Regions from separate parts of the Mesorhizobium sp. WSM4814 genome, predicted to be linked through region 3. Evidence: predicted binding sites of a transcription regulator. Region 3 holds the regulator's gene; each other region holds the start of a gene.
What was found. Region 3 encodes LexA, which represses DNA repair genes until DNA is damaged. Its sites were predicted from a motif close to TGTTCNNNNTGTGTTCNG; they were not measured.
Positions count from the first base shown of each region.

Region 1: a site for LexA is predicted at 2,390-2,407, ahead of AC0L2V_RS25125 (ImuA family protein). Genes of this name have one in related genera too.
Region 2: a site for LexA is predicted at 3,490-3,507, ahead of AC0L2V_RS11590 (ATP-dependent helicase). Genes of this name have one in related genera too.

Region 1 is NZ_JBVVQT010000020.1:100,721-111,044, forward strand. Features, by position in the region: gene AC0L2V_RS25110 (HpcH/HpaI aldolase/citrate lyase family protein) at 523-1,401, shown strand; gene AC0L2V_RS25115 (DUF1737 domain-containing protein) at 1,428-1,634, shown strand; gene AC0L2V_RS25120 (metallopeptidase family protein) at 1,823-2,245, opposite strand; gene AC0L2V_RS25125 (ImuA family protein) at 2,431-3,540, shown strand; gene AC0L2V_RS25130 (DUF6504 family protein) at 3,482-4,954, shown strand; gene AC0L2V_RS25135 (error-prone DNA polymerase) at 4,951-8,226, shown strand; gene AC0L2V_RS25140 (Trm112 family protein) at 8,264-8,503, opposite strand; gene AC0L2V_RS25145 (LON peptidase substrate-binding domain-containing protein) at 8,758-9,429, opposite strand; gene trxA (thioredoxin) at 9,614-10,324, opposite strand, start outside.
Region 2 is NZ_JBVVQT010000005.1:234,874-245,197, reverse strand. Features, by position in the region: gene AC0L2V_RS11615 (thioesterase family protein) at 1-386, shown strand, start outside; gene AC0L2V_RS11610 (hypothetical protein) at 508-705, shown strand; gene AC0L2V_RS11605 (Lrp/AsnC family transcriptional regulator) at 953-1,438, opposite strand; gene AC0L2V_RS11600 (EamA family transporter) at 1,528-2,433, shown strand; gene AC0L2V_RS11595 (dienelactone hydrolase family protein) at 2,434-3,339, opposite strand; gene AC0L2V_RS11590 (ATP-dependent helicase) at 3,548-6,211, shown strand; gene AC0L2V_RS11585 (ABC transporter permease) at 6,221-7,273, opposite strand; gene AC0L2V_RS11580 (ATP-binding cassette domain-containing protein) at 7,270-8,067, opposite strand; gene AC0L2V_RS11575 (substrate-binding domain-containing protein) at 8,124-9,137, opposite strand; gene AC0L2V_RS11570 (sugar phosphate isomerase/epimerase family protein) at 9,312-10,217, opposite strand.
Region 3 is NZ_JBVVQT010000029.1:867-11,190, reverse strand. Features, by position in the region: gene AC0L2V_RS28665 (SurA N-terminal domain-containing protein) at 1-1,142, shown strand, start outside; gene trpD (anthranilate phosphoribosyltransferase) at 1,139-2,149, shown strand; gene trpC (indole-3-glycerol phosphate synthase TrpC) at 2,154-3,005, shown strand; gene moaC (cyclic pyranopterin monophosphate synthase MoaC) at 3,072-3,569, shown strand; gene AC0L2V_RS28645 (molybdopterin molybdotransferase MoeA) at 3,569-4,774, shown strand; gene lexA (transcriptional repressor LexA) at 4,879-5,631, shown strand; gene AC0L2V_RS28635 (ComEC/Rec2 family competence protein) at 5,625-8,081, opposite strand; gene gltX (glutamate--tRNA ligase) at 8,185-9,609, shown strand; gene gltA (citrate synthase) at 9,790-10,324, shown strand, end outside.

The DNA of each region.
Region 1 (10,324 bases), on a different contig from region 3:
GAAGGGGAGGAGGGTCGCCGAACCCGGCCGCGGTGGATCGACGAGCCAGCAACCGTCATTGCGGAGGGGCAGGGACCAACGAGGTTTTTCGCGCTCTTGCATGCCGCCCTTTTCGCCGGCCGAAATGCAGGCAGCGAGGCGGGTCCGAGGAGATTTTCCGCAATGTTGTGCAGTTTTTGTGCAGGGCAATCGCTTCAGCCAGATGAAAGTTTTCAATTTGTGTCGGAGACGCTAATTGTCGAAGTCGTCGCCGCCCCTCATCGCCCTGCCGGGCACTTCTCCCCGTATAGAGACGGGGAGAAGTGACCGGTCGCAACCGTGGCGCGTATTCTACAACGCTGGAAATTGGCGAAATCATTGAGAGCGCGCCCCTCTCCCCGTCACTATACGGGGAGAGGATGCCGGCAGGCAGGTGAGGGGCAGCACCAACGCCTGAAGATAGGGAAAATTCAACCTGAGGCGATTGGCCCGGTAGAAGCCAGACGGGTTGCTTCGATCGCCTCCAGGCGGCATAGATCAGGCATGACTGAAACCTGCCGCCCGCGCCGCTCGGTGCTTTACGTCCCGGCCTCGAACGACAAGGCGCTGGCCAAGATCTCGTCGCTGGCCTGCGATGCCGTCATCATCGATCTCGAAGATGCCGTCGCCCCGGCCGACAAGGTTTTTGCGCGCGAAAAGCTGGCTGATATTTTCGCTCACCGCGCAAACCTGCGCTGCGAAATGGTCGTGCGCATCAACCCGCTCTCCAGCGAATGGGGCGCCAGGGACTTGCTGGCGGCGGCAAGCTGCGAGCCCGACGCCATCCTGCTGCCCAAGGTCGACACGCCGCGCGACGTCCTGGAAGCCGGCGACGTGCTGGACGACAATTTTTCACCCGACGAGGTAAAACTATGGGCGATGATCGAGACGCCCAAGGCGCTGCTCAACATCGGCCCGATTGCCGAGCTTGGCCGCGATCCGGCCTCGCGGCTGGTCTGTTTCGTTGCCGGAACGAACGACCTGGTCAAGGACACCGGCATTCTCGCTACGCCCGACCGGCGCTATCTCACGCCATGGCTGATGCAGATGGTGCTCGCAGCACGCGCCGGTGGCCTCGACCTGCTCGACGGTGTCTTCAACGATTTTCGCGATCTGGACGCTTTTGCGCGCGAATGCACGGAAGCAGCCGCCATGGGGTTCGACGGCAAGTCGCTGATCCATCCGGCCCAGATCGATGCCGCAAACCGCGCCTTTGCACCATCTGCCGAAGCCGTGGCCGAGGCGCGTGCGGTCAAGGAGGCCTTCGCGCTTGCCGAAAATGCCGGCAGGCAAGTCATTGCGCTGAATGGAAAGATGCTCGAACGGCTGCATCTGGCGCAGGCCGAGAAACTGCTGGCGAAGGCGGCCGCTAGCGGGGCATGATTGGCAACTTATCACAGGAATGAAAAATGAAACTCTACCGCTTTCTGTCCGGCCCGGACGATTCCAGCTTCTGCCACAAGGTGACGGCGGCGCTGAACAAGGGCTGGCACCTGTTCGGCTCGCCGGCCTATTCCTACGACAAGCAGACCAAGGTCATGCGCTGCGGCCAGGCCGTGGTGAAGGATGTCGAGGGCCAGGAATACGGCCCTGGCACCAAGCTCAGCGATTGGTAGATTTGCAAAGCTCGACGCAGGGTGTGTTGAGATTCAGGTCAGGCCGCGCCGGAGTCGAAGACGGGCGCGAAGCGACCAGACTGGGTAGTTTCCGAGAACCGGAGCGGAGCGTACTTTTGGGTACGTGAGCACCGGAAGCGCAGGGAACTGCCGGTCGCAGGCCGGCATCACCTGAATATCAGCACAGCCTACTCGGCTGCCTCTTCGATCCGCTCCATATCATCGTCCGACAGGCCGAAATGGTGGCCGATCTCGTGGATCAGCACATGGGTGACGATATCGCCCAGCGTCTCCTCGTTCTCGGCCCAGTAGTCGAGGATGGCGCGGCGGTAGAGCGTGACGCGGTTCGGCCCCTCGCCGGTCTGCGGATTCCAGCGCTCGGCGATGCCGCGCCCCTCGAACAGGCCGAGCAGGTCGAAAGGCGTTTCCAGCGACAAATCGTCCATGATCTCGTCGGTCGGGAATTCGGCGATCTGGATGACGATCTCGCCGGTCAGCTTGCGAAACTCCTCCGGCAGATGGGCGTAAGCTTCTAGCGCCAGGAACTCCATTTCCTCCATCGACGGCGAAAGCTCGTCGTGCCAGGTACGGGTTTTGTAGATGCGGGCCATGCTTTGTCCTTCTGATCCCGGCATATAGGCTTTCGCGCCGGACTCGGCAATTGGCCGGGTTGCCGTCCAGGCGCGGCAGGAATAAATTCCCCATGACTGCGCCCATGACTCCGCTTGACTCTTCGGCCGCCCTCTGGAATCTATTAGAACATAACAGGAACAATTGTGAGTGGAAGCTGACCGTCATGGCGACAAGGGCCGTGGCGCGGGAGACTGTTTTTGCCCTGCGCCGCCAGATCGCGAAGATCGAGGGAACGCTGCCCGAGCGCCTGCAGGCGCCGGCCGGCGCTCCCGTTGATGCGCCCCGGAATCCAACAGCTGATGTCACTCCCGGGGATCCAACAGCTGATGTCACTCCCGGGGATCCAACAGCCGATGTCACGCCCAAAAATATCCCGCCCAAAAATCTGACAATCGTCCGCCGCGGCCTCGCCGTGGCGCCGCCCGATGCGTTTGTGCGCACCGGCGCCGAAGATCTCGATACTGCGCTCGGCGGCGGCCTGCCGAAGGCGGCGCTGAGCGAGATCCATGGCGCCGCGACCCGCGATGCCGGGGCCGTCGCCGGCTTCGCCCTGTCGCTCGTCAGCCTGATCCTCAAACAGGGGCCGCGACTGCCGGTCCTGTGGATCGGCACCGCGGAAATCTTCCGCGAGGCCGGCTTCCCCTATGCCACAGGGCTTCATCGCCTTTTCGGCATCGAGCCGGAGCAATTGCTGTTTTCCGAGGCGCCAAGGCTCCTCGACGCGCTGTGGACCGCCGAGGAGGCCGCCCGGATGACGGGGCTCGCCGCCGTCATCCTCGAAATCCGCGGCAGTCCGCAGCGGCTGGACCTCACCGCGACGCGGCGGCTGCACGCCCGGGCACAGAGCGCCGGCCGGCCGGTGTTTTTGCTGCGCCAGGCCGGCGAACCCGAGCCGACGGCGGCACCCGTCCGCCTCGTCCTGTCGGCGGCGCCGTCGGCACCACGCGAGACGATCGCCGGGCCGCTCGCCGGCTCGATCGGCCGTCCCGCCTTCACCGTCAGCATCGGCAAGAGCCGCACCGCCTTGCCAGGACAATTCACACTGGAGTGGAACCCCGATGAACGCAGTTTCGAGGAAAGAAGGGCTGGGGAAAGACGGCAAGAACGGGCAGCGAATCCTGTCCCTGTGGTTTCCGCATCTCGCCGCGGAAAGGATCCTGCGCCAGCGTCTGGGGCGGTCCTGGCGTTCGCGGCCGTCGGATCACCTGCCGCTGGTGATCAGCCATCGCCAGGCGAACGCGCAGCGCATCGCCGCCCTCGACGAGCGGGCTGAGGCGCTTCACCTGAAGCGCGGCATGGGCATAGCCGACGCGCGCGCCATGCATCCGTCGATCGACGTCGTGGAAGCCGATCCCGAGGCCGACCGCCGCCTGCTCGAAAGCCTCGCCGACTGGTGCGACCGCTACACCCCGCTGGTGGCGATCGACGCAGCCGATGGCCTGTTCCTCGACGTCACCGGCTGCACCCATCTTTTCGGCGGCGAACGGGCGATGCTGGATGACATCCTGTCGCGCTTTTTCCATCAGGGTTTCGATGTCCGCGCCGGCCTTGCCGCCACACCAGGTGCAGCCTGGGCGGCAGCGCGGTTTTCTGGTGACCGCATCGTCCCCGGTGGCGAGGAGGAGGCGCTTCTCGCGCCCTTGCCGCTGGCGGCGCTGCGCATCGAGCCTGACATCCGCGCCAGCCTGGAAAGCGTCGGCCTGCGCACGGCGGGCGCCGTCATGGCAGCACCGCGCGCGCCGCTCGCCCGCCGCTTCGGCAGATCGCTGCTTTTGCGTCTCGACCAGGCGCTCGGCCACCTCGACGAGGCGGTGTCGCCGCGCCTGCCGGTGGCGCCGCTTTCGGTCGAACGCCATCTCGCCGAACCGATCATGCTGACCGACGAAATAGAGCGGCTGGTGAAAATACTGGCGACGACATTGAAGGCGGACCTCGAGCGCCGCGGCGAGGGCGCAAGAAGGCTGGCGCTGCTGCTTTTCCGCGTCGACGGCGCCGTCAGCCGCATCGCCGTCGGCACCTCGCGGCCGTTGCGCGAGCCGTTGCTGATCCAGAAATTGTTCCACGAGAGGCTTGCCGCGCTCGAACAGGACATCGATGCCGGCTATGGCTTCGATCTCGTGCGCCTCTCGGTGCTGTCGGCCGCGGCCTTCGACATGCAGCAGGCGGATCTGACCGGCGAGACGCGCGACGACAGCGCCGACATCGCGCTTTTCGCCGACCGCATCCGCGCCCGGCTCGGCGACAGCGCGGTTTTGAAACCGGTCGCCGTCGAGAGTCATCTGCCCGAGCGCGCCGTCGCCATGCTTCCCTATGCGGAGGCGCCGCAAAGGGTCTCTGCGCCGAAGCAGCCGGACAGGATACAAGACACTTCCAGGCCTGTCTTGCGGCCGGAACGGCCGATCCGGCTGTTCCGCTCGCCCGAGCCGATCGAGGTGCCGGCCACCGAAATGCCTGAAGGACCGCCGCTGAACTTCCGCTGGCGGCGCGCGCTCTACCGGGTGGCGCGCGCCGAAGGGCCGGAACGCATCGCCCCGGAATGGTGGCGGGAGGCATCGGGGCAGGAAGCGACCCGGGATTATTTCCGCATCGAGGATAGCGACGGCGGCCGTTACTGGCTTTATCGCCAAGGGCTCTACGGCGCCTCGCAGGCGGCGCCGCGCTGGTTCATGCATGGGGTCTTCGCATGAACGCGCTGGCGGTCGTCCCCTATGCCGAATTCGGCATCCAGTCGAATTTCTCGTTCCTGCGCGGCGCCTCGAAACCGGAGGAGCTGGTGGTCGCGGCAAAGTTTTTGGGCTTTTCGTCGATCGGGCTTGCCGACCGCAACACGGTGGCCGGCGTCGTGCGAGCCTGGCAGCAGGCCAAGGTGGAAGGTCTTTCCTATCATCCCGGCTGCCGCCTGGTTTTTTGCGATGGCACGCCCGACGTTCTCGCCTATCCGCAGGACCGCAAGGGCTGGGGCCATCTGTGCCGCATGCTGACGCAGGCCAATATGCGCGACGACAGCGAAAAGGGCGCACCGCTGCTCTATCGCGACGACCTTTTCGAATGGGGCGATCGCATGTCGCTGGCGATCCTGCCGGATCTGTCGACGCCGGCGCAGGATCTCAGGCTGATCAGCCGCCTGAAAGATCGCTTCGGCAAGACCCTGCGGCTTGCCGTTTCGCCGGATTATCACGGCAACGACCGCTACCGTGTCGAGCAGGCGGCTGCCATGGCCGAGGCATCAGGCATTCCGCTGATGGCGACCAACGACGTTCTTTACCATACGTCCGAACGGCGCCGGCTGCAGGACGTGCTGACGGCGATCCGCCTCAACGTGCCTGTTGCCGAAGCCGGGCTGGAACTGGCGGCCAATGCCGAGCGCCATTTGAAGCCGCCAATGGAGATGGCGCGGCTGTTCCGGCGGCATCCGCAGGCACTGGCGCAAACGCTGCGCTTTGCCGGCGAATTGAGCTTCTCTCTCAGTGACCTCCAATACAACTATCCCGACGAACCCACGGAATCAGGGCTCGGGCCCCAGGCCGAACTGGAAAGGTTGGCTCTGGAGGGAGCCGCGATACGCTACCCCTCGGGCGTTCCCGCCGATGTGACCAGGCGCATCCGCGAGGAGCTCGCTTTGATCGAGCGCCTGAATTACGCGCGCTATTTCCTGACTGTCTACGACATCGTCAAATTCGCCCGCAGTCAGGGCATACTCTGCCAGGGACGTGGCTCCGCCGCCAACTCGGTGGTCTGCTATTGCATCGGCATCACCGAAGTGGGGCCTGAGCGGATCGATTCGCTTTTCGAGCGCTTCATTTCCGAGGAAAGAAACGAGCCGCCCGACATCGATGTCGATTTCGAGCATGAAAGACGCGAGGAGGTCATCCAGTATATCTACTCGAAATACAGCGCCAAGCGCACCGCGCTTGCCGCGGCCGTCGTCAGCTACCGGGGCCGGTCGGCGATGCGCGAAGTGGCCAAGGCGATGGGCCTGTCGGACGATGTCAGGAGCGCGCTGTCCAGCTCGATCTGGGGCTGGTCGACCTCGGAGCTCGGCGAAAAGGAGACCGGGGCCGGCGGCCTCGATCAAACCGATCCGTCGACAAGGCAGGTGATCGAATGCGCCAACGAGATCATGGGCTTTCCCCGTCATCTGTCGCAGCATGTCGGCGGCTTCGTCATCACCAGGGACCGGCTCGACGAGATCGTGCCCATCATCAAGACGGCGATGGACGAGCGCAAGATGGTCGAGTGGGACAAGGACGATCTCGACGCGGTGAAAATCCTGAAAGTCGACGTGCTGGCGCTCGGCATGCTGACCTGCCTGCAGCGCGCCTTCACCCTGCTTGAGGATCATTATCCCGATGCGCGGGATGATTTTGGCCGGCCCTATGTGCTGGCCACCCTCCCTGCCGAGGACAAACATGTCTACGACATGATCTGCCGCGCCGACACGATCGGCGTCTTCCAGATCGAATCGCGCGCCCAGATGTCGATGCTGCCGCGGCTCAGGCCGAAAACATTCTATGATCTCGTCATCGAGGTGGCGATCGTGCGGCCCGGCCCGATCCAGGGCGACATGGTCCACCCCTATCTGCGCCGCAGGCAAGGCAAGGAAAAGCCCGAATATCCCAAGCCGGAACTGGAAGAGATACTCGGCAGGACGCTGGGCGTGCCGCTGTTCCAGGAACAGGCGATGAAGATCGCCATTGTCGCCGGCGGCTTCAGGCCGGGCGAGGCCGATGAACTGCGCCGCGCCATGGCCACCTTCAAGCGCACCGGCACGATCGGCAATTATCGCAGGCGGATGGTCGACGGCATGATTTTGCGGGGTTACGAAAAGGACTTCGCCGAGCGCTGCTTCAAGCAGATCGAGGGTTTTGGCGAATATGGCTTTCCGGAAAGCCATGCCGCCTCCTTCGCCCTGCTGGTCTATGCCTCCTGCTGGTTCAAGACCTTCTATCCCGACGTGTTCTGCGCCGCGATCCTGAATTCCCAGCCGATGGGATTTTATCAGCCGGCTCAGCTTGTCCGCGACGCGCGTGACCATGGCGTCGAAATCCGCGAGGTCGACGTCAATTTTTCCGGTTGGGACTGCGCGCTGGAAGAAGTGCCTTTTGATCCAACCCGCATCCTCGACCGCCATGCCGAAATGCACGGCGTCATCCGGACCAGCCATGCCGTCCGGCTGGGTTTTCGCCAGGTCAAGGGCCTGTCGAAGGAGCGCATGGAGGTGTTTGTCGCCAGACGCGGCGACCGCTACGCATCCGTTCGCGATGTCTGGCTGCGCTCGGGCCTCTACGTCGACGAGATCGAGAAGCTGGCGCAAGCCGACGCTTTCCGTTCGCTCGGCCTCGACCGCCGCAACGCCCTGTGGGCGGTCCGCGCGCTCGACGGCAGGAGTGCCACGGAAACCCTGCCGCTGTTCGACCGGCCGGCGATCCGCTTGCGCGATCTCGAGCCCGAGACCAGGCTGCCGACAATGCCGCTCGGCGAGCACGTCGTCCACGACTATCGTTCGCTCGGCCTGTCGCTGAAGGCGCACCCGCTTGCCTTTCTGCGCCAGCGGCTGGACCGCTCAGGCGTCACCCCCAATGCGCGCCTCGGCCAGGTTCGGGACGGCAAGCGCGTTTCGGTAGCCGGCCTTGTCCTGGTGCGGCAGCGGCCGGGCAACGCCAAAGCGATTTTCCTGACGCTGGAAGACGAGCAGGCGGTCGCCAACGTCATTTTTTGGGAAAGGACCTTCAACCGCTACCGGCCCATTGTCATGGGCGCGCGGCTGATCCGCGTCACCGGCAAACTGCAGTCGGAATCGGACGTCATCCATATCGTCGCCGACAAGGTCGAGGACCTGACACCCTGGCTGTCCGTGCTTTTTGAGGAGAAGCCCGATGTCCCTGTCGTGCAAGACGACCGGCAGGACATCGCGGGGAAGGCAGAAAGGGTCATGCCCAAGGGGCGCAATTTTCAATAGGGGATGTGTCGGCGGGACAGCGAAGGATCACCACGCTTCAGGACGGCCCGCTCAACCGCGGCGGCGGCAATCCGTCGTCGAAGGGGAGCGAGCGTGCCTCCGAAGGCAGCATGATCGGAATGCCGTCACGCACCGGATAGGCAAGCCGTGCGACCCTCGAGATGAGCTCGCCGCGCTCCGGATCCCAGCTAAGCGGACCCTTGGTCAGCGGGCAGGCCAGCAATTCCAGCAGCTTGGGGTCGACATTGGCCTTCTTTCCCTCACGCCCATCCACCATTTTGTCAGTCCTCTCGTTCGTCCTCAGTCTTCGTGCGTTGACGCTGCCCCTCACCTGCCTGCCGGCATCCTCTCCCCGTATAGTGACGGGAGAGGGACGCTCTCATCGGTGGTTTCGCCAATCACCCGCGTTGCAGAACGTCCGCCAAGGCTGCCGACAGCCCCTTCTCCCCGTCCCTATACGGGGAGAAATGCCCGGCAGGGGCGGCGCCGACTTCCGCAATTGGCTTAGTCCCAGCGTTCCTTTTACTTTGCCTACTGCAAACTCGAGCCGAAATCCTCGTTCTCGCGTGCCAGCGCCATTTCGGTGATGGCGATCAGGGTTTCGGCGCGTGTCTTGAGGTCGGCCGCTTCGAGCAGCGCCTGTTTCTCGGCCGGCCCGTAGGGCGCCATCATCGACAGCGCATTGACCAGCATGGCGTTTTCGGCGCGGCTAACGCTTTCCCAGTCGGCTTCAAGATCGTTGGCCTGCAAATAGGCGCGAAATGCCTTGAGCAGCGCCGGCCGGTCGATCTCGGCCTCGGCCTGATCTTCGTCGAGATCGGTGAGAAAGGGGGCAAACCGGCACTGGCGGAAGGGCGTCTTGACCACAAGCTCCTGCACGATGCGGAACCGGCACACACCTTGCAGCGAAATCAGGTAGCGGCCGTCGCCGCTCTCGGAAAGCGCGATGATACGGCCGGCGCAGCCTACATTGCAAAGCGCCGGCTCGCCGTCGGGACGCCGCGAGCCGTCGAGGCTGGGCTGTATGACGCCGATCAGCCGCGATCCGGCGATCGCCTCATCGACCATCTCCAGATAGCGCGGCTCGAAAATGTTGAGCGGCATGCGGCCGCCCGGCAGCAGCAAGGCGCCTTCAAGCGGGAAGATCGGCACCGTCGGCGGCAAATCCGTATCGAGCCGGTAATGCGCGTTTCCCGCCTGCACTTCAAACCTCCGCTCGCTCCCTCAAGAAGCGCATCAAGCCCGCCCATCCCTTCGCAACCTGACCCAAAATCGTCACCAGGCCCAAAATCGTCAACAGGCAAAGAACGGATCGGTCAGGCCTCCTAATCTGGCGCAGACGTTGTCGACCGCAAGGCCATCAGGCAAAAACAGCTTGGTGCTGCGCTCAGGAAAACAGCAGCGACGACAATTTGCGACGTGCCGCCAGCGTTGCCTCGTCGGTCATGCCCCAGGCCTCGAAGAACTGCAGCAACTGCGTCTTGGCGCCGTCGTCGTTCCACGAGCGATCGGCCTTGACGATCGCCAGCAGATTGTCGGCTGCGGCCATGCGCTCGCCGTTGGCGTTCTGGATCATGGCAAGCTCGAAACGTGCCTGATGATCGCCGGGGTTCTCAGCCAGGCGCCGCTCGAGCTCGGCCGGATTGCCAAGTGCTTGTGCCTGCGCGGCGAGCGCCATCTTGGCGCGCACGGCGGCGAGCGGCGGCGCATCCTTTTTTGCTTCCGGCGCCCGCGCCAGCACGGCTTCGGCGCCCTCGGCATCGCCGGCCTCGAACAGCAGATCGCCCAGCCCGGCAATCGCCTCGATTGTCTCCGGCGCCTGTTCCAGGATCGCGTCGAAAATGTCCGCCGCGGTCTGCACATCGCCGGCGGCGCGCGCCTCCGCGGCCGCGGCAAGCGCCTCGGCCACCTGCGGCGCACCATTGCCCTTGCCGCCGACCTTCTGGATGAAGGCGGCGATCTGGCTCTCGGGAATGGCCCCCATGAAACCGTCGACCGGCTGGCCATCCTTGAATGCGATGACGGCCGGTATCGACTGGATGCCGAGCTGTCCGGCGATCGAAGGATGGTCGTCGATGTTCATCTTGACCAGCTTGAC
Region 2 (10,324 bases), on a different contig from region 3:
CGTTCGAAATGATGGGGATGGGGCCGGACTATGCGAAGCAGCGCCGGCTGACCATCTACACGGCGGAAGTCCATGTCTGCTATATCAGGGAGCTACATCTCGACCACAAGGTCGATGTCTCGTTCCAGTTGCTCGACCATGACGACAAGCGGCTGAGAGCCTACCAGGAAATCCGCCATGTCGACGGCTGGCTCGCTGCCACGTCCGAATCATTGTCGCTGCATGTCGACATGTCCGGACCGAAGGTGGCGCCCTTCCCGGCCGATGTCCTGGCCAAGGTCGAAGTCATGCGCGCCGCCCATGCGGCGCTGCCGATGCCTGAGCGCGCCGGCCGTTCGATCGGTATTCGTCGCAAGACGCTTGAGCCGCAGTCAGACCGCCGTTAACCTTACCAAGGTTTTAACGTGAACAAGCCGAATTGAGGCGTTGCACGACTCAGTACGGCGGTCGAGAACCGTCAGCATTGCGATACTGACGGCGGGGGCTGAAGCGGTTCGGGGAAATTGCATGAAAACCGATATCAAGGTCGAGGCGGACAAGCTGGCGGCCGACCCACGCATCAGCGACTACGATTTCTGGCGATCGCTGAAGAACCTCAACTACGAAATTTTTACCATCGCCAACAACAACGAGCCGATCCCTTTCGCCATGATCCGCTGGCGCGCCATCCTGAAGCAAGCGCGTATGAAGCGCGGCCACGCCTGATCGGTGCGGAAAGAAATGGTCTCGTCCTCCGGTCGCATTTTTCGGGGGCGTTTGCGCCGCCCCTCATCCGGCTGCCGCCACCTTCTCCCCGTATAGAGACGGGGAGAAGGGAGCTTGCCGCAGCCTCGGCGCTCTTTCAGCAACGCCCGCAAATTGGCGAAACCATTGATGACAGCGTCCTTCTCCCCGTCACTATACGGAGAGAAGTGCCCGGCAGGGCGATGAGGGGCGGCGCGACTTTTTCCAGTTAAGCTGATGTATTGACGAACACTGCCGCAAGCGGTGAACGCGCCACCACCGGCGACGACTGGATGATTGCGGTGTTGGTCATCGCAAACGGAATGATGCGGTCGATCACCCGTTCGAGTTCGGCCACCGAGCCGACATGCGCCAGCGCGATGAAACAGTCCTCGCCGGTCACCCGATCGCACTGGGCGATTTCCGGCAAGTCGCGGATGATCTCGGCGACCGCAGCCAACTGCCCGGGCACCGGCCTGATCCGCAGCCATGCCGACAGCTTCATGCCGAGCGCGGCCGGGTTGATCCGCACAGTATAGGCCTCGATCACACCGCTCTCCTGCAGCCGCTTGATGCGCTCGGCCACGCTCGGCGCCGACAGGCCGACCGAGCGCGCCAGTTCAGCAGTGCTGGTGCGCGCATCCTTTTCCAGCAGGCGCAGGATTTTCAGATCCGCCGCATCCAGATCAGCATTTTCGTTTCGAATGCGTTTCAGGGAAAACTCCTTTGTTCACGAGAACAAATGATCTCTTTGGTCGGCCATTACCCATATAAAAAGGTAAATCTGCCTGCGATAATGACCCTATGGACGATCAAGCGCAAGCCCCAGCTGCTATCCCTGCCCTCGCCGGCCCTGTCTTTGGCAGGCTGGCAACATCGCTGCCGCCGCATGTCTGGTTCGGTGTCAGCGCTGTGTTTCATTATCTCGGGCCGGCTTTCGCCGTGCTGCTTTTCCCGCATGTCGGCGTGCTCGGAATGGCCTGGCTGCGCATCGTTGCGGCCGCCCTTGTCTTCGCGCCGCTGACCCGGCCGTGGACGGTCTTCGCCCGCGCCGACCGGCCGACACGGCTGCTGCTTCTCGGTTTTGGCGCTTGCCTCGGCGTGATGAATTGCTCCTTCTACCTGGCACTCGACCGGCTGCCGATCTCGCTGGTCGCGGCGATCGAGTTCGTCTGCACCATCGGCGTTGCGCTGTTCGGCGTCAGAAGCCCGCGCAATCTCGCAGCCCTTGCCGTTGCCGTCACTGGCACCTTGCTGCTGATCGACGTCAAATGGTCAAGCGACCCGATCGGCCTGTTCTGGGCTTTCCTCAACGGCGCGCTGTTCGTCGGCTACATCATGCTTGGCCATCGCGTTGCCCGCGCCGGCGCTGGCGACGGCATCGCCGGCCTGGGTGCCGCCATGGCGGTCGCCTGCCTCATCGTGCTGCCGATCGGCTTCACCGATGCGCTGCCGGCTTTCACGGCGCCGCCACTGCTCATCGCCGCCATCGGCGTCGGCATCTGCTCGTCGGTCATCCCCTATATCTGCGACCAGCTTGCCATGTCGCGGCTGCCGCGATCGAGCTTCGCGCTGATGCTGTCGTTGCTGCCGGTCACCGCCACGCTGATCGGCGTCTTTGTGCTCCGCCAGATACCCAGCCCAACCGATTGCATCGGCATCGCGCTGGTGGTGGCCGGCGTCGCTTTTCACAAACCGGCAAATGCCTGATCAGGCAAGCTTCTCCTTGAGAAAGGCGATCGTCCGGCCCCAGGCGAGGTCCGCCGCGTTCTTGTCGTAGCGAGCCGCCGACGTGTCATTGTTGAAGGCATGATTGGCGCCTTCATAGACATGGATCGTGTACTCGACTTCAGCTGCATCGAGCTCCTTCCTGAAGGCGTCGATACCGGCATTGATGCGGGTGTCGAGTCCGGCATAATGCAGCAGCAGCGCCGCCTTGATCTTGGGCACATCCTCGGCCTTCGGCTGCATGCCGTAATAGGCGACAGCGGCAGCCAGATCCGGCGCATTGGCAGCCAGTGTGTTCACCGTGGCGCCGCCCCAGCAGAAGCCGACCGCGCCGACCTTGCCGTTGCCATCCTCGCTGCCCCTAAGGAAAGCGACCGTTGCGACCGCATTGGCAGTGGTTTGCGCCGGATCGAGCTTGGAAAACTGCTCGCGCGCCTTGTCTTCGTCGGCCGGCGTGCCGCCGAGCGGCGACAGGAAATCCGGGGCCAGCGCAACGAAGCCTTCCAGCGCCACGCGCCGCGTCACATCGCGTATATGCGGGTTGAGCCCCCTGTTCTCATGCACGACGATGACGGTGCCGAGCTTGCCGGACTGGCCGGCCGGCTTGACCAGATAGCCCTTCATCTCGCCACCGCTGCCGGGATAGCTGATGTCCTCGCCCGTCACGCGTGAATCGTCCTCGGCAACAATCGCCGCCCGGGCTGAATTCGCCGCCAGCAGCGGCGCGATTGCGGCGGCCGCCGCACCTGATCCGGCAAGCCTGGTCAATTGTTCCATGAAGCGCCGCCGGTCGAGCGTCAGATGCGTGTATTCGTCATACGCATCTATCATAGCCTGGGTAATGGCGGGTCTGTTGACGGCGGGGCTGGCAGGGCTCGGTTTTGTCATGGCGCTCTCCTCGGCTTCGGGAATATGTCCGCCGCGCAAGATAGGGTCGAGGGCTGCATGGTCCAATCACGGATCAGTGAGGCCCAGCATGCAGTGCTCCACGACGTCGGTGGGTTAAATATACCCATTTGTAGGTTCCGGCGCTGGACAGAGAACAAAACGGAGACACTTCTGGCCTTTCGCTGCCGAATCACTACATTCGGGGGAGATGTCCGGCTTTTCGGAAGATATGCCTTTTTTTGATGAACCGAACGCGCGGCCCGTGGCCCCGTCGGGCATTGCTGCGCGCGCCATGGCTGCCCGCAGCGGCCATGCCAATGCGCCCGATTATCTGAACGGGCTCAACCCCGAGCAGCGGCTGGCGGTGGAAACCACCGAGGGTCCGGTTCTGGTGCTGGCCGGCGCCGGCACCGGCAAGACGCGCGTCCTGACCACCCGCATCGCTCACATCCTCGCCACCGGCAAGGCCTTCCCGTCGCAGATCCTCGCCGTCACCTTCACCAACAAGGCGGCGCGCGAGATGAAGCAGCGCATCGGCCTGCTGATCGGCGAAGGCAATGTCGAAGGCATGCCGTGGCTCGGCACCTTCCACTCGATTGGAGTTAAGCTGCTGCGCCGCCACGCCGAACTTGCCGGGCTCAGATCCGACTTCACCATTCTCGACACCGACGACGTCGTGCGCCTGATCAAGCAGCTCATCCAGGCCGAAGGACTGGACGACAAACGCTGGCCGGCCAAGCAGTTCGCCCAGATGATCGACGGCTGGAAGAACAAGGGGCTTGGCCCCGCCGAGATTGCCGAGGGCGACGCCCGCGCCTTCGCCAACGGCAAGGGGCGTGAACTCTACAAGGCTTACCAGGAGCGGCTGAAGACGCTGAACGCCTGCGACTTCGGCGATCTCCTGTGCCACCCGATCCGTATCTTCCGCGCCAATCCGGACGTGCTGAAGGAATACCACAAGCGCTTCCGCTACATCCTTGTCGACGAGTACCAGGATACCAACACCGCCCAGTACATGTGGCTGCGGCTGCTGGCGCAACGGCCGGACGCCGGACGCACTTCTACGTCGACAGGTTTGCGAACGGCCGAAGGCCGCAAGCCCGACCGGGCGTCGGCCGGCCAGGCCGCCCCCGCGGAGGCCAGCGAGCGAAGCTCGCGCGCGGCCGTGAGCGATAGCAAAGTCAACATCTGCTGCGTCGGCGACGACGACCAGTCGATCTATGGCTGGCGCGGGGCCGAAGTCGACAACATCCTGCGCTTCGACAAGGATTTCCCCGGCGCCACGATCATCCGTCTGGAACGCAACTACCGCTCCACCGCGCACATCCTCGGCACCGCCTCCCACCTCATCGCCCACAATGAAAGCCGCTTCGGCAAGACGCTGTTCACCGAAAAGATCGCCGAGGACGACGAGAAGGTGCATGTCCATGCCGCCTGGGATTCCGAGGAAGAGGCCCGCGCCGTTGGCGAAACCATCGAGGCCTACCAGCGGCAGAAGCACAATCTCAACGATATGGCCATTCTTGTCCGCGCGTCCTTCCAGATGCGCGAGTTCGAGGACCGCTTCGTCACCCTTGGCCTCAACTACCGCGTCATCGGCGGCCCGCGCTTTTACGAGCGCCTCGAAATCCGCGACGCCCTGGCCTTCTTCCGCGTCGTCGCGCAAGGCGCAGACGACCTCGCCTTCGAGCGCATCGTCAATGTGCCGAAGCGCGGGCTGGGCGAAGCCACCATCCGCCAGATCCACGACACCGCCAGGGCGCTGCGCATCCCGATGCTGGAGGCTGCAGAAAAACTCGCTGAGAGCGACGAGCTGAAGCCAAAGCCGCGCGCAGCGTTGCGCGAGGTCGCCGCCAATTTCGAGCGCTGGCAGAAGGCGCTGGAGACCACGCCGCACACCGAGCTGGCCGAGACCATCCTGGAGGAGAGCGGCTACACCGACATGTGGAAGAACGACCGCTCTGTAGAAGCGCCCGGCCGGCTGGAAAACCTCAAGGAACTGATCCGCTCCATGGAGGAGTACGAATCGCTGCGCTCCTTCCTCGAACATGTAGCGCTGGTGATGGACGCCGAGCAGAACGCCGAGCTCGACGCCGTCAACATCATGACGCTGCATTCGGCCAAAGGCCTCGAATTCGAGACAGTTTTTCTGCCCGGCTGGGAGGAAGGACTGTTCCCGCATCAGCGCGCGCTCGACGAGGGCGGCCGCTCCGGGCTCGAGGAAGAGCGGCGGCTGGCCTATGTCGGGCTGACCCGCGCCAAGAAGAACCTGCATTTGTGGTTCGTCTCCAACCGCCGCATCCACGGCCTGTGGCAATCGACGATCCCGTCGCGCTTCCTCGAGGAATTGCCGGAAGCCCATGTCGAGGTCGCCGAGAGCGGCAACTCCTATGGCGGCTACGGCAATGCCTACGGCGGCGGCTCCTTCGCCTCCGGACGGGGCGGCCAGGCGGCAGGACGGCAGAATCCTTACGGCGCGTCGCGCTTCGACAATGTCGGCGCAGAAAAATCCGGCGCCTTCTCCAGCACCTATGCAACGCCGGGCTGGCAGCGCGCGCAGCAGAACCGCACGGAGGCGACCGACCGCAACTGGGGCTCGCGCTCCGGCCACCAGGTCGAGCGCATCGGCTATGGCGAGACCGACAGTGGCTATGGCGCCGGCCGCACCTCGATCAAGGGCCGCACCATCGACGGCGAGCTGGTCGCCAAATCCGTCGCCGACACGCCATCCCCCTTCAATGTCGGCGACCGCGTCTTCCACCAGAAATTCGGCAACGGCAACATTGCCGCCATCGACGGCAACAAGCTGACCATCGACTTCGACAAGGCCGGCCAGAAACGCGTGCTGGACGGGTTTGTCACCGGGGTGTGAGTCTCCCCCTCACCGATACCGCGCCTGGTTCCATTTGTGACCGAGCAGCGACAGGATGATGATCAGCCCGTTGAAGAACTGGACATAGAAGCCGCTCAGGCCTGCCGCGACGACGCCGGTCTGGATGAACGACACGGTGACGGCGCCGATGGCGCCGCCGACGACGGTACCGATGCCGCCCCAGGTCGGCGTGCCGCCAACGAACACCGATGCCAGCACCGGCAGCAGATAGCCGTCGCCGGCCGTCGGCCACCAGGTGAAGTTGATCATCACCGAAAAGGTGCCGGCGATCGCCGCCCCGATGCCGACGAAGACGAATACTTTCACCCGCACGCGCTTGACGTCGATGCCCATCTGCTGGGCGCTGTCGGGATTGTCGCCGACCACCTTCACCTGCGCGCCGAAACGATGCCTGTTGTAGAGCAGCGCCGACAGCACGACAAAGCCAATGGCCCAGAAGATCTGCACCGGGATGCCGTAAAGCTGGCTGGAGAAGATCTTGTAGGCCCAGCTGTCGGCAAGGCTGGTCAGCGCCGTCGACCTGCCTTCGTTGATGATCTGGATCAGGCCGCGCAGCAGGAAGTTCATTCCGAGCGTGGCGATCAGCGACGACAGCCCGCCATAGACGACCAGCGACCCGACAAGGAAGCCGAGCAACGTGCCCGTTGCAATGGCGGCGGCAATACCGAGAAACGGGTCGTAGCCGGCCTGCACGACCAGCGCGAACACCCATGAGGCAAAACCCATCGTCGCCGGAAACGACAGGTCGATCTCGCCGCAGGTGACGACGAAGACCAGCGGCACCACCACGAACAGCGCAACCGGCAGCGTGGTGAGCACGGAACGGTAGAGATACCAGGTGGTGAAGACGGTCGGGTTGGCGATCATGAACACCGTCATCATCACCACGAACACGGCAAGCGTGCCAAGTGCGGCGCGGTTGTCGAGGATGAAGCCGCGCATCCATTGATCGGATGGGTGTTTCCACTCTTTCCGGGGATTGCCGGGACGGGAGATGCCTGCGGACGGCTCTTGCAGATCGGGCTTCATCGTCTTGCTCATCGCGCTCTCTGCTCCGGGTCGCCGGCGTCGTGCAGTCCCGGCAATCCACCCGGATGCGCGACGTCTTTCATGAAGTTGATGAGGTCTTCGGCCGACTTGACCTGGCTGCGGTCGGCGGTGAGCGCCACCTTGCCGCGGTCCAGCACGACGAAACGATCGGCGATGTCGAAGACGTGGTGGATGTTGTGGCCGATGAACAGGATCGACCGTCCGCTCGCCCGCACCTGGCGCACGAAATGGAAGACCTTGGCGGTCTCGGTCAGCGACAGCGCCGTCGTCGGCTCGTCGAGGATGATCAGGTCGGCCTGCTTGTAGATTGCCCGGGCGATCGCCACGCCCTGGCGTTCGCCGCCGGAAAGCTGGCCGACGATCGATTGCGGCGTGAACACTTTCGAGGTGAAGCCGATCTCGCGCATCAGCCGGCTCGCCTCCTCGATTTCCTTGTTGACCTTCAGCCAGCCGAGAAAGCCGGTGAGTTCGCGGCCCATGAAGATGTTGCGCACGATCGTCTGCTGCACGGCCAGCGCCCGGTCCTGGAATACCGTCTCGATGCCGGCGTCGCGCGAGCGCGCGGCGCTCCAGCCGGTCACCGGCTGGCCGCGGATGAGGATCTCGCCGCTGGTCGGCTTGACCACGCCGGAGAGGATCTTGATCAGCGTCGACTTGCCGGCGCCGTTGTCGCCGATCAGGCCGACCACCTCGCCGCGGTCGACGCTGAGATTGACCCCGCCCAGCGCATAGACCTGGCCATAGGACTTGCTGATGTCGCGCAGCTCTATAAGGCGTTCTGCCATGGCGATCCTCACTTGGTTCCGGCTGCGGTCGCAAGACCGGCAGCCGTGTCAAAAGGTCAGCGCAGCGCCTGCTTGGCGAGCTCGGCGACGATCTCGTAATTGTCAGGCGTGACGAAGCCGGCGCCGGTGTCGACATTCATTGGCGCCAGGCCCAGCACCACCTGCTGGCAGAGGCTGAGGATCGGCAGATAACCCTGCAGGAACGGCTGCTGGTCGGCCGTCAGCTGGACCCAGCCGCCCTTAAAACCCTCGACGATCTGCGGGCTGGTGTCGAAGCCAAAATTGAAAATATCGCCAGCCTTCCTGCCTGCCGCCTGCATGTAGGTCGGGACGTTGCCCAGCATCTGTCCGCCGGGATAGCCAACCGCCTTGACGTCGGGATTGTTGAGGAGTGCTGCGGTAATCACCGGAATGGCCAGATTAGGGTCGGAAGCCCATTCGCCGCTCGGCGGCGAGGAGAGCTGGATGACCTCGACGCCCGCCTCTTTCAGGGCGGCGACCGTGCCGCGCTCGCGCGCGCCGCGGCTCTCGTTCTCGAACGGGCCGATCATGATCGCCTTGTCGCCGGCCTTGAGCCCGGCCAGCTTGAACGCCTCGGCGCCGAGCGCGCGGCCCTGCTCTTCCTGCTGGGCGCCGACATACCCGCCGCCGAACGCTGCCGTGACCTTCGGCACAGGCACGTTCTGGTACATCATCCTGATGCCGTCCTTGTGCGCCTGTTCGGCCAGCGGCATGATCGAAGCATCGCCCGGGTGGCCCATCATGGCGATGCCGCCGGGCTTGACCGCGACGGCCTCGCGCAATTGCTGCACCATCTTCTCGACATCCCACTGGGAGAAGATGTAGTCGACCTTTGGCCCAAGATCGGCCTCGGCCTGCTTGGCGCCATTGTAGACGATGGTGCCGAAGGCGTCGCCCTCGGCGCCGCCGACGAAGAAGCGGATGTGGACGTCCTTGCACCACTGGGCATCGAGCGCCTGGGCAGGCAAGGTGGAGATTGCGGCGGCGAGCGCCGTGGCGGCCGCCATGACGGTCGAGCGCAAAACTGTCCTTCTCATCGTGATGCTCATGCACTTATCCTCCCTTTGTTCCCTCGCAAGCCGAGGGGTCTTCGACGAATGCTTCGGCTTCTCGCCGCAATGCTTCGCTGGCCGGCTCCCTGTTTGATGCATGTCGTTGTCGCAAAACCGCTGCACACCCTTGGTCAGGCCCGAGGGCATGCTTTTGCGCGACATGCCTTAACTTCACGCCGGGTTCGGCAGATACGTCGCACCTCCCCGGCATTGCTTGAGGTAGTCCAGCGCCCGCACTTGCCCGGTAATCTCAAGGTCGCCGCGATAGACCGGGTCGTGCCAGCCTTCGATGTCGATGGCGCCCCTGTATCCGGCCAGCCGCAATTCGCTGATCACCCGCGTCCAGTCGCTGTCGCCGAAGCCAGGCGTGCGCATTTGCACGAACGGCAGCCGGCCGAACACGCCATGCTCGCGGATCACGTCCCAGCGCACCGTCGCGTCCTTGCCGTGGACATGAAAAATGCGCGGCGCCCATTTGCGGATCTGCGGGATCGGATCGATCAGGTAGACGAGCTGGTGGCAGGGCTCCCATTCCAGGCCGAGATTGTCATCTGGCAATTCGTTGAACATCAGCTCCCAGGCGTCCGGATTGTGGGCGATGTTCCAGTCTCCATCAGCCCAGTTGCCGTCCATCGCGCAATTCTCGAAGGCGATGCGCACGCCCTTGTCGGCGGCGCGCCGGGCCAGCGGTCCCCAGACCTCGCGGAAGCGCGGCAGGCTGTCGGGCAGCGGCTTGCCGCGGAGGCGGCCGGTGAAGCCGCTGACCATCGCGGTGCCGAACAGATGCGCATGGTCGATGGCCGTTTCCCAGGCATCAAGCACGCCGCGATCGACATCGCCGCTTTCCAGCGGATTGCCGAAGACGCCGAGCGAGGAGACGACGACATCGGCGTCACCGATCGCCTCGCGGATCTGGCCGGCCAGCCGTGGAAGATCCTTGTCGCCCAGCGTCTGCCAGAAGAAGGGCTGGATGCTCTCGAAGCCGAGCGGCAGGATCGCCTTAATATAGGCGGCCGGGTCATCGAGATTGGCCCGCACCATGGTGCCGATCCTGATGTCGAGAAGCGGGTTTGGCATCGTCACCCTTCCCAGAGCAAGATGAGGTTAGTTTTGGTCATTCTGCCGGGCTGGTTTGGGCCAAATCCTTCGGGCTCTGGCTCGGGTGTAGCACCACTACGCCCTTC
Region 3 (10,324 bases):
ACCAGCAGGTCAGCGACGACTACAACAAGAACAAGGGGCGCTACACCACGCCGGAAACGCGCACCATCGAACAGCTCGTGTTCAAAACGCCCGATGCCGCGAAGGCCGCGCTCGATTCACTCGAGACCGGCGCGACCTTCGACAAACTCGTCGCCGCCGAGGGCAAGACGCAGGCCGACACGCTGCTCGGCACGCTGTCCAAGGACAAGATCGCCGACAAGGCGGTGGCGGATGCGGCCTTTGCGCTCAAGGTCAACGAAGTCAGCCCGGTCGTTCAGGGCGCCTTCGGTCCGGTTCTGCTGCGCGTCACCGAGATCAAGCCCGAAGTGGTGAAGCCGCTGGCCGAAGTGGCCGCCGACATCCGCAAGGACCTGGCGCTCGGCGAGGCAAGCCGCATTCTGCTCGACGTCCATGACAGCTACGAAGATAGCCGCGCTTCGGGCAGCACGCTCAAGGAAGCGGCCGAAAAGCTGAAGCTGAAGGTCGTCACCGTCGACGCGATCGATCGCACCGGCCTGAGGCCGGACGGCGCCATCGTCAAGGATCTGCCGGAATCGCCGGAGCTCATCAAGGCGGTGTTCGATGCCGAACCCGGCACCGAGAATCCCGACCTCACCACCGCCAACAATGGCTTCGTGTTCTACGAGGTGGATTCGGTCACGCCGGCCCGCGACCGCACGCTGGATGAAGTCCGCCAGAAGGTAGTGGCCGACTGGACGGCGGCGGAAACGACCAAGCGGCTCACCGCAAAAGCGCAGGAGCTCGAAAAGCGTCTCGAGGCCGGCACCACGCTCGACGTGATCGCGAGCGAGCTCAAGCTTGAGAAGCAGACCAAGCGCGGCGTCAAGCGCGGGGCGGACGACGCCGAATTCGGCAAGGAAGGGGCGGCTGCGATGTTCGGCGAAGGCGAAGGCGGGACCGGATTGATCTCCTCGCCCACCGGCGACGGACAGATCCTGTTCAGGATCGCCGAAGTCTTCGAGCCTGCCGGTGCCGACGCCAGCTCGGTGCCGGACGACGCGCAGAAATCGTTCACCGCCGGCATGTCCGACGACCTGCTCGACCAGTTGGTGGCGCAGCTGCAGACGCAATATGACGTTCGCATCGACCAGACCGCCGTTGCCCAAGCCCTGACCAGATGAGCGCGCTCAAGACCCATATCGCCAAGGTCGCCGCCGGCAGCTCGCTTTCCTTCGAGGAAGCGCGCGATGCCTTCGACATCATCATGTCGGGCGACGCTACGCCCGGCCAGATCGGCGGCTTCCTGATGGCGCTGCGCGTGCGCGGCGAGACGGTGAGCGAGATTTCCGGCGCTGTCGCCACCATGCGCGCCAAGATGCTGCGCGTCGACGCGCCGGCTGGCGCCATCGACATCGTCGGCACCGGCGGCGACAATTCGCACAGCGTCAACATCTCGACCGCATCCGCCTTCGTCATCGCCGCCTGCGGCGTGCCGGTGGCCAAGCACGGCAATCGCGGACTGTCCTCGCAGACCGGCGCCGCCGACGTGCTGACCGCGCTCGGCGTCAAGCTCGACATCCCGCCGGAAACGATCGGCCGCTGCATCCACGACGCAGGCGTCGGCTTCATGTTCGCGCCGGCGCATCATCCGGCGATGAAGCATGTCGGCCCGATCCGCGTCGAGCTCGGCACCCGCACCATCTTCAACCTGCTTGGCCCGCTCTCCAATCCGGCTGGTGTCGTCAGGCAGATGGTTGGCGTCTTCTTGCCGGAATGGATTATTCCGGTGGCCGAGACGTTGAAGGCACTGGGCGCCGACCACGCCTGGGTCGCCCATGGCGACGGCTATGACGAGATCACCACCACCGGCGAAACCCAGGTCGCCGAACTGGTCGGCGGCGAGATCCGCAGCTTTACGCTGACCCCGGAAGCGGTCGGGCTGAAGCGGCATACCAAGGACGAGTTGCGCGGCGGCGATGCCGCCTACAACGCCCAGGCGCTGCGCGACATGCTGGGCGGCGCTGCCGGTGCCTTTCGCGATACGGTGCTGATGAACGCCGGCGCCGGACTGGTGGTGGCGGGAAAGGCGACGACGCTTGCCGATGGCATGGCGACGGCGGCGCAAGCCATCGACAGCGGCCGGGCGCTGAAGGTGCTTGACCGGCTGGTCGAGATTTCGAACGGATAGCGCCGTGTCTGATATCCTGCGCAAGATCGAAGCCTACAAGCGCGACGAGATCGCGGCGGCGAAGGCGCGGGTGCCGCTTGCCGAAATCAAGGCGCGGGCAAAGGATACCGACGCACCACGCGGCTTTCTCTCGGCCCTTGAAGCCAAACGCAAATCCGGCAGTTTCGCGCTGATCGCCGAGATCAAGAAGGCGAGCCCGTCCAAGGGCCTGATCCGCGCCGATTTCGATCCGCCGGCGCTGGCCAGGGCCTATGCCAAAGGTGGGGCTGCCTGCCTCTCGGTGCTGACCGATGCGCCGTCTTTCCAAGGGGCGCCTGAATTCCTCACCAATGCGCGCAGCGCCGTGACATTGCCGGCTTTGCGCAAGGATTTTCTATTCGAGCCCTATCAGGTGTTCGAGGCCCGTGCGTGGGGCGCGGACGCCATCCTGATCATCATGGCGAGCGTCGATGACGCCGTGGCCAGGGAACTCGAGACGACGGCGTTCGAGCTCGGCATGGATGCGCTGGTCGAGGTGCATGACGAGGCCGAGACGGAACGCGCGCTGAAACTGTCGTCGCGGCTGATCGGCATCAACAACCGCAATCTGCGGACGTTCGAAACCAGCATCGAGACATCGGAGCGGCTCGCGGCGATGGTGCCGGCCGACCGGCTGCTGGTCAGCGAGAGCGGTATTTTCTCGCACCAGGACTGCCGCAGGCTGGAACGGAGCGACATTGGCACTTTCCTCGTCGGCGAGAGCCTGATGCGGCAACAGGACGTGGCCACTGCGACGCACCTGCTTTTGACGGGCAAGGCGCCCGCCAATGCATCTGCCCGAAAATCGGAATCGATGTTCGGAGAGCATGATGCATAGATGCAAAGCGTCAGAGTGTACTTTGTGCGTCCAAACGGACGCACGTCGCTCCAGGGTGACCTGACGATGTCGGCCGCCCTCACCCATCTTGGCGCGAAAGGCGAAGCCAATATGGTCGATGTCGGCGACAAGGCGGAGACGACCCGCACGGCAATCGCCGAAGGTCTTGTCTCGATGCGGCCCGAAACGCTGAAAATGATTCTCGACGGCGATGCCAAGAAGGGCGACGTGCTGGGCACGGCGCGCATCGCCGGCATCATGGCGGCCAAGAGGACGCATGAACTGATCCCGCTCTGCCATCCGCTGCTGTTGACCAAGGTATCGGTAGACATCGAACCTGACGCGACGGTGCCCGGCCTGAAGGTCACGGCGCTGGCCCGCGTCACCGGCAAGACCGGCGTCGAGATGGAAGCGCTGACCGCCGTCTCGGTCGCCTGCCTGACCATCTATGATATGGCCAAGGCGGTCGATCGCGGCATGGCGATCTCCGGCATCAGGCTGGTGGAAAAAACCGGCGGCAAATCCGGCGACTACAAGGCGGATGCCCAGGGGGCAGGCCAATAATGGCGCTGCTGGCGGTCGCCGAGGCGCTCGAGCACCTGCTTGCGGATGCTGCGCCCTTGCAGGCTGAAAGCGTCGCCCTGATGGATGCCGCCGACCGCGTGCTGGCGGAGCCGCTCATGGCGCTCCGCACCCAGCCGCCATTCAACGCGTCGGCCATGGACGGCTATGCCGTGCGGGCCGACGATGTCGCGTCCGTGCCCGCGAGACTTTCGGTGATCGGCATGGCGCCGGCCGGACGAGGCTTTGCCGGAACAGTCGGCCCGGCGCAGGCCGTGCGCATCTTCACCGGCGCGCCGCTTCCTGCAGGCGCCGACACCATCGTCATCCAGGAGAATGTCCGCGACCTCGGCGGCGGCATGGTCGAAGTGACCGCGCCCACGGTTGAAGGCCGCAACATCCGCCGCCTCGGGCTCGATTTCTCGAAGGGCGACGCGCTGCTGGAGAAAGGCCGCCTGCTTGATCCGGCGGCATTGTCGCTGGCGGCGTCGGCCAACCACCAGCAGGTCCGCGTGGTGAAACGGCCGCTGGTCGCCATCATCGCCACCGGCGACGAATTGCTGCCGCCGGGCAGCGACCTTGGCCCCGACCAGATCATCTCCTCCAATGCGTATGGCGTCGCCGCCGCGGCCCGCTCGGTCGGCGCCAGCGCACTCGATCTCGGCATCGCCCCCGACCGCAAGGAGGCGATCGCCGCGCTGGTGACAAAAGCCGTCGACGCAGGCGCGGACGTCATCGTCACGCTGGGCGGCGCCTCGGTCGGGGACCATGACCTCGTCCATGACGTGCTGACCGGCGAAGGCATGGCGCTTGATTTCTGGAAAATCGCCATGCGGCCCGGCAAGCCACTGATGTTCGGGCGGCTGGGCGCCATCCGCTGCATCGGCCTGCCCGGCAATCCGGTGGCCAGCCTGGTCTGCACGCAGCTCTTTCTGAAGCCGCTGCTGGCGCGGCTCGGCGGCCGCGCCTTCCGCCAGGACATGCGTCAGGCGCGGCTCGGCGCCGCCATGCCGGCCAACGATCTCAGGCAGGACTATGTACGCGCGGTGGTGAAGGAAGAAGCCGGCACGCTTGAGGCAACGCCGTTCAGTATCCAGGATTCCTCGATGCTCAGAATGCTGGCCGACGCCAACGGACTGGTCGTGCGCGAGCCATTCGCTCCCGCAGCCGCAGCGGGCGCCGCCTGCAGCGTGCTGATGCTACGCTGAACAAAACGTCAACACATTCATTAAACTTTAAATGGTTGCGGAACACAACTGGAACAGATAGTGTTTGTTCTGGGTTTGTTTTTCTGATTCTGTTGGGGGTCGCGATGCTGACACGCAAACAACATGAACTGCTGATGTTCATTCACGAACGACTGAAGGAAAGCGGCATTCCGCCCTCGTTCGACGAGATGAAGGAAGCGCTCGACCTCGCCTCCAAATCGGGGATCCACCGGCTGATCACGGCGCTGGAGGAACGCGGTTTCATTCGCCGCCTGCCCAACCGCGCCCGCGCGCTGGAGGTGCTGCGGCTGCCCGATTCGATCGCGCCGGGCCTCAATGCGGCGCGCAAATTCTCGCCGAGCGTCATTCAAGGCAGCCTTGGCCAGGGCGGGCTTGGACAGGGCGGCCTCGGACGGCAGATCAAGCCGGCGCCTTCGCGCATGCGTGCCGCCGGCAATGACGACGACGTCGTTGCCACCGTCTCCATACCGGTGATGGGCCGCATCGCTGCCGGTGTGCCGATCGACGCCATCCAGCACCAGACGCATTCGATCTCGGTGCCACCGGACATGATCACCGGCGGCACGCACTACGCGCTGGAGGTCAAGGGTGATTCGATGATCGAGGCCGGCATCTTCGACGGCGACACGGTCATCATCCGCAACGCCGACACCGCGCAGCCTGGCGAGATCATTGTCGCTCTGGTCGACGAGGAGGAAGCGACGCTGAAACGATTCCGCCGCAAAGGTGCCTCGATCGCACTGGAAGCCGCCAATCCGGCCTACGAGACGCGCATCTTCGGGCCGGACCGGGTCAAGGTGCAGGGCAAGCTCGTCGGACTGATCCGGCGTTACTGAAGGGCAGGCTTCTGGGGTTTCTCGGCCCTGCGGTATGGCGGCAGGCCCCTCGCCTCGCGCGAAAATCGCCGCTGCTCATGCCAGGGCCTGTATGGCTGTCTGACGGCAAAACGGATTTCTGCGCGCGTCGTCGCCGATAGCGGATCGAAGAAGACGGCGGCACTGCCCATGCGAGCGAGCTGCCGTTTGGTGACGACGAGAACCAGCGGGTTGCGGCAGGGTTTGTAATAGGCTGTGGCGTCGTCGATGACGATCAAATCCGCAAAGGCACAGGCCGGCCGCGCGGTTTTGCGGTTGTCGGCGAGCGCAATGAGCGCGCCGGACGGATGCCGGGCCAAGCACAGGCCGGCAGTGCAGGTGAAAGGCGCTCCCGGCGGCAGGTCGGCCGGGTCGGCGATGTCGAACTGCACATCTCCTTTTTCGAATGTCTCCGGCTCGACGATCGTTGTTGAAACCAGCGCATGTTTCCAGTTGTCGGTGGTGAATTCGTTCGAACGCATCCGGTTGACGGCAAGTTCGCCGCCGCCGATCGGCAGCGCCACCAGGTGCGCATCCTCCGAGATCAGCACGTCGGGGGTGCGCGTCTCGGAAATCGTCAGCAGGCCGGCGAGCGCAAAGGGAAGTGCGGCAAGCCGCAGCCACGTCGTCGCCATCGTGGCGATGACCAGGGCGACCGTCACCAGCAGAACCGATTGCAACGAAATCAGTCCGACTGCATCGATCGGCGAACGCTCCGAGATCCATCCCGAAATTGCGATCATCGCCGTCAGGCCCTTGCCCATCATGTAGAGGAAGGGGCCGTCGAGGCCGAAAGGCATTGACAGGGCGCTGAGGACGGCCAGGAACATGACGATCGTGACGATCGGCATGACGGCCAGATTGGCGAACAGGCTGAGCGGCGAGACGCGCTGGAAGTGCCAGATGGCGAAGAGCGCGGTGGCGCTGCCGGCAATGATGGAGGTCATTGCGATGGTGCCTGCCCCGGCGACGACCTTGCGCGTGACGAAAGCGGCCGGTGACCGTCGCTGTCGCGGCGCCTTGGCCTTGTCGGCACGATAGTCGGACCAACCGGCATAGGCGCCCACGAGAGCCGCAGTCGCGGCGAACGACATCTGGAAGCTTGCGCCGACCACCTCGTGCGGCGACACGACGATAACGGCGATGGCCGAAATCGCCAGGTTGCGCATGGTGAGTGCCGCCCGGTCGAACAGCACGGCGACAAGCATTACCGCCAGCATGATGAAGCTGCGTTCAGCCGCGACCACGATACCGGAAAAGATCAGATAGGCAGCGATGGAGACGAGTGCGGCAGCAGCCGCATATTTCTTGACCGGCCGGCGCGACGAAAAGTCGGGAAACAGCGCAAAGGCGCCGCGCAGCAATCCCATGACGGTGCCGGCGACAAGCGCCATGTGCAGGCCGGAAATGGAGATGATGTGGTAGATGCCGGTGCGCCGCATCGATTCGTTTATCTCTTCGGGGATGCCGGCACGCACGCCGACGATCAACGCAGCGGCAATCTCCCCCTCGGCACCACCGATGCTGTCCCTGATATGGTCGGCGATGGTTTCGCGCGCCTTCTCGATCGACGAAGAAAGGCGTGCGGATAACGGTGCATCTTCGGAGACGACGATCTTTGGACTGCCGAGGAAAAAGCCACTGGCACCGATACCGGCGAAATAGCTGTCGAAGGAGAAGTCAAAGCTGTCCGGTCTGACCGGGCCAGTTGGAGGCAGAAGCCTCACATAGCCGGTTGCCACCGAGCCTGCGGTCATCTCAGCGGGAATCTTGCGTGCCGACACCCTGACACGTTCGGGTGCATAACGCAGTGTCGGCCGGGCGGTCGACATCACGTCGATGGTCAGCCTGATCCGGCCGTTCGCCATCTGGTCGAGCCTGACCACACGGCCGGTCAGCCGGGTCTGGATTTCCGAACCGAGCATCTTCGTTCCGGCGCGCCAGGTTTCAACCTTGGCGGCGAGCACACCAAGCGCGCACAGCAACGCTGCCATGAAGCACAGATGCGTTTTGCGGCGTGAGCGCGTGACGGCCGCACACAATGCCGTGAGGACCACGACGGCGACGGGCTGGGCAAAGTCCGGTTCGACGGCAAGCGAAAAATAGACGATCACCCCGCATGCCAGAAAAACCGGCACCAGCAGGAAGGCGACGCCGCGGTCGAGTTCCAGGCCGGCTGCCGAGGCCACGCTGTTGCGGACACCGGATGGTGAAAGATGGCTGAGCTGTCGGCGAAAACGAATGACAGGGCCGGGTGCTGGAGCCGGTATCGGCGCCGAGCGATCCGGCGAAAGAGGCTGGATGCCCGGCGGCGACGCAGGCAGCGAAACGGGTAGCGGCTCAGCGTGAGGAACGTCGGCGAACAGCGATCGTTCGCTGACGCTTGCGTTCGCGCCCTCGCTCTCGTCCACGCCGCGGCCTGGTCCAGCCATAGGGTTCGCCCCTTGCGCCCTTGACCTCCTATGCTACATGAACGCGCAACGCGCGAAAGTCCGCGCAGCCACATCCGTTTCCTGCGCTTGCCCCGAGAGTTCCATGTCCGACAAGGTCGTCACCCGTTTTGCCCCTTCGCCCACCGGATTCCTGCATATTGGCGGGGCGCGCACGGCGCTGTTCAACTGGCTGTATGCGAAACACACCGGCGGCAGGATGCTGCTGCGCATCGAGGACACCGATCGCGAGCGTTCGACCGATGCGGCAACCGCTGCCATCCTCGATGGGCTCTCCTGGCTCGGCCTCACCTGGGACGGCGAGCCGGTATCGCAGTTCGAGCGCGCGCCGCGCCACCGCGCGGTCGCCGAGGAGCTGGTGCGCCTCGGCAAAGCCTATTACTGCTATGCGGCGCCCGCTGAGTTGGAGGCAATGCGCGAGAGTGCGCGGGCCAAGGGCTTGCCTCCCCGCTATGACGGCCGCTGGCGCGACCGCGACCCGTCAGAGGCGCCGGTTGGCGCCAGGGGCGCGATCCGCATCAAGGCGCCGGCCGAAGGCGAGACGGTGGTGCATGACCGCGTGCAGGGCGAAGTCCGCTTCCCCAACAAGGACCTCGACGATTTCATCATCCTACGCTCGGACGGCAACCCGACCTATATGCATGCCGTCGTCGTCGACGACCACGACATGGGCATCACCCACATCATCCGCGGCGACGACCATCTGACCAATGCCGCCCGCCAGATGGTGATCTATCGAGCCTTGGGCTGGGAGGTGCCGTCAATGGCGCATATCCCGCTGATCCATGGCGCCGACGGCGCCAAGCTGTCGAAGCGGCACGGCGCCCTCGGCGTCGAAGCCTATCGCGCCATGGGCTATCTGCCCGAGGCACTGCTCAACTACCTGGCGCGGCTCGGCTGGAGCCACGGCGACGACGAGGTCATGTCGATCGCCGACATGATTGCGTGGTTCGACATCGGCGATGTCAACAAGGGGGCCGCCCGCTTCGACTTCGCCAAGCTCGAGGCGCTGAACGGCGTGCATATGCGGCGCATGAACGACGCCGAATTGCTCGATATCTTCATCAACACCTTGCCCTATCTCGAAGGCGGCCCGGCGATCGCAGCGCGCCTCGACGACACACGCAAGGCGCAGTTGCTGGCCGCCCTGCCCGGCTTGAAGGAGCGCGCCAAGACGCTGGTCGAGCTGGTTGACGGTGCCGCCTTCCTGTTTGCCGAGCGGCCGCTGCCGATCGACGAGAAGGCGGCGGCGCTGCTCGGCGGTGAGGCGCGCGAGATCCTGCGGGGCGCCCATGCGGCGCTGAAGGCGATTTCAGGGGATTGGACGGCCGCAGCGGCCGAAGCGGCGATCCGCCAATATGCGCTCGCCGGCGGCCATAAGCTTGGCGCTGTGGCCCAACCTCTGCGCGCGGCGCTCACCGGCAAGAGCACCTCGCCCGGCGTGTTCGACGTGCTTGCCGTGCTTGGCCGCGAGGAAAGCCTGGCGCGCGTCGCGGATCAAATCGATTAGCAAAACTGGCCCAAGAAGATTGGCATTGAAAGGTGGGTTTCGCAGTGCAACATTAGGTCTTGGCCCAATTTGGCACGCAATCCAATTGCGGGCGCAAACGCGCGAACTCCGATACTTTCGACGTGTTGCGTTGCAGAAATTTTGCCTTTGCCGACATGAGAAAACAAAAAGGAGTTTGCAATGTCCGAAGCTGCGACAAAAATGGAATTTGGCGGCAAAACCCACGCGTCGACCGCGAAACTTGAATTCGGCGGCAAAACCCACGAACTCAAGGTGCGAAGCGGCTCGGTCGGACCTGACGTCATCGATATCGGCGCGCTTTACAGCACCACCGGGGCCTTCACCTACGATCCCGGCTTCACCTCGACAGCAAGTTGCGAGTCGGAAATCACCTTCATCGATGGCGATGCCGGCATCCTTTTGCATCGCGGTTATCCGATCGACCAGTTGGCCGAGCACGGCGACTTCCTCGAAGTCTGTTATCTCCTGCTCTACGGCGAACTGCCGACCAAGGCGCAGAAAGACGATTTCGACTACCGGGTGACGCGCCACACCATGGTGCACGAGCAGATGTCGCGCTTCTTCACCGGCTTTCGCCGCGACGCCCACCCGATGGCGGTGATGTGCGGCGTGGTCGGTGCGCTGTCAGCTTTCTATCACGATTCCACCGACATCTCGGACCCTTACCAGCGCATGGTCGCATCGATGCGGCTGA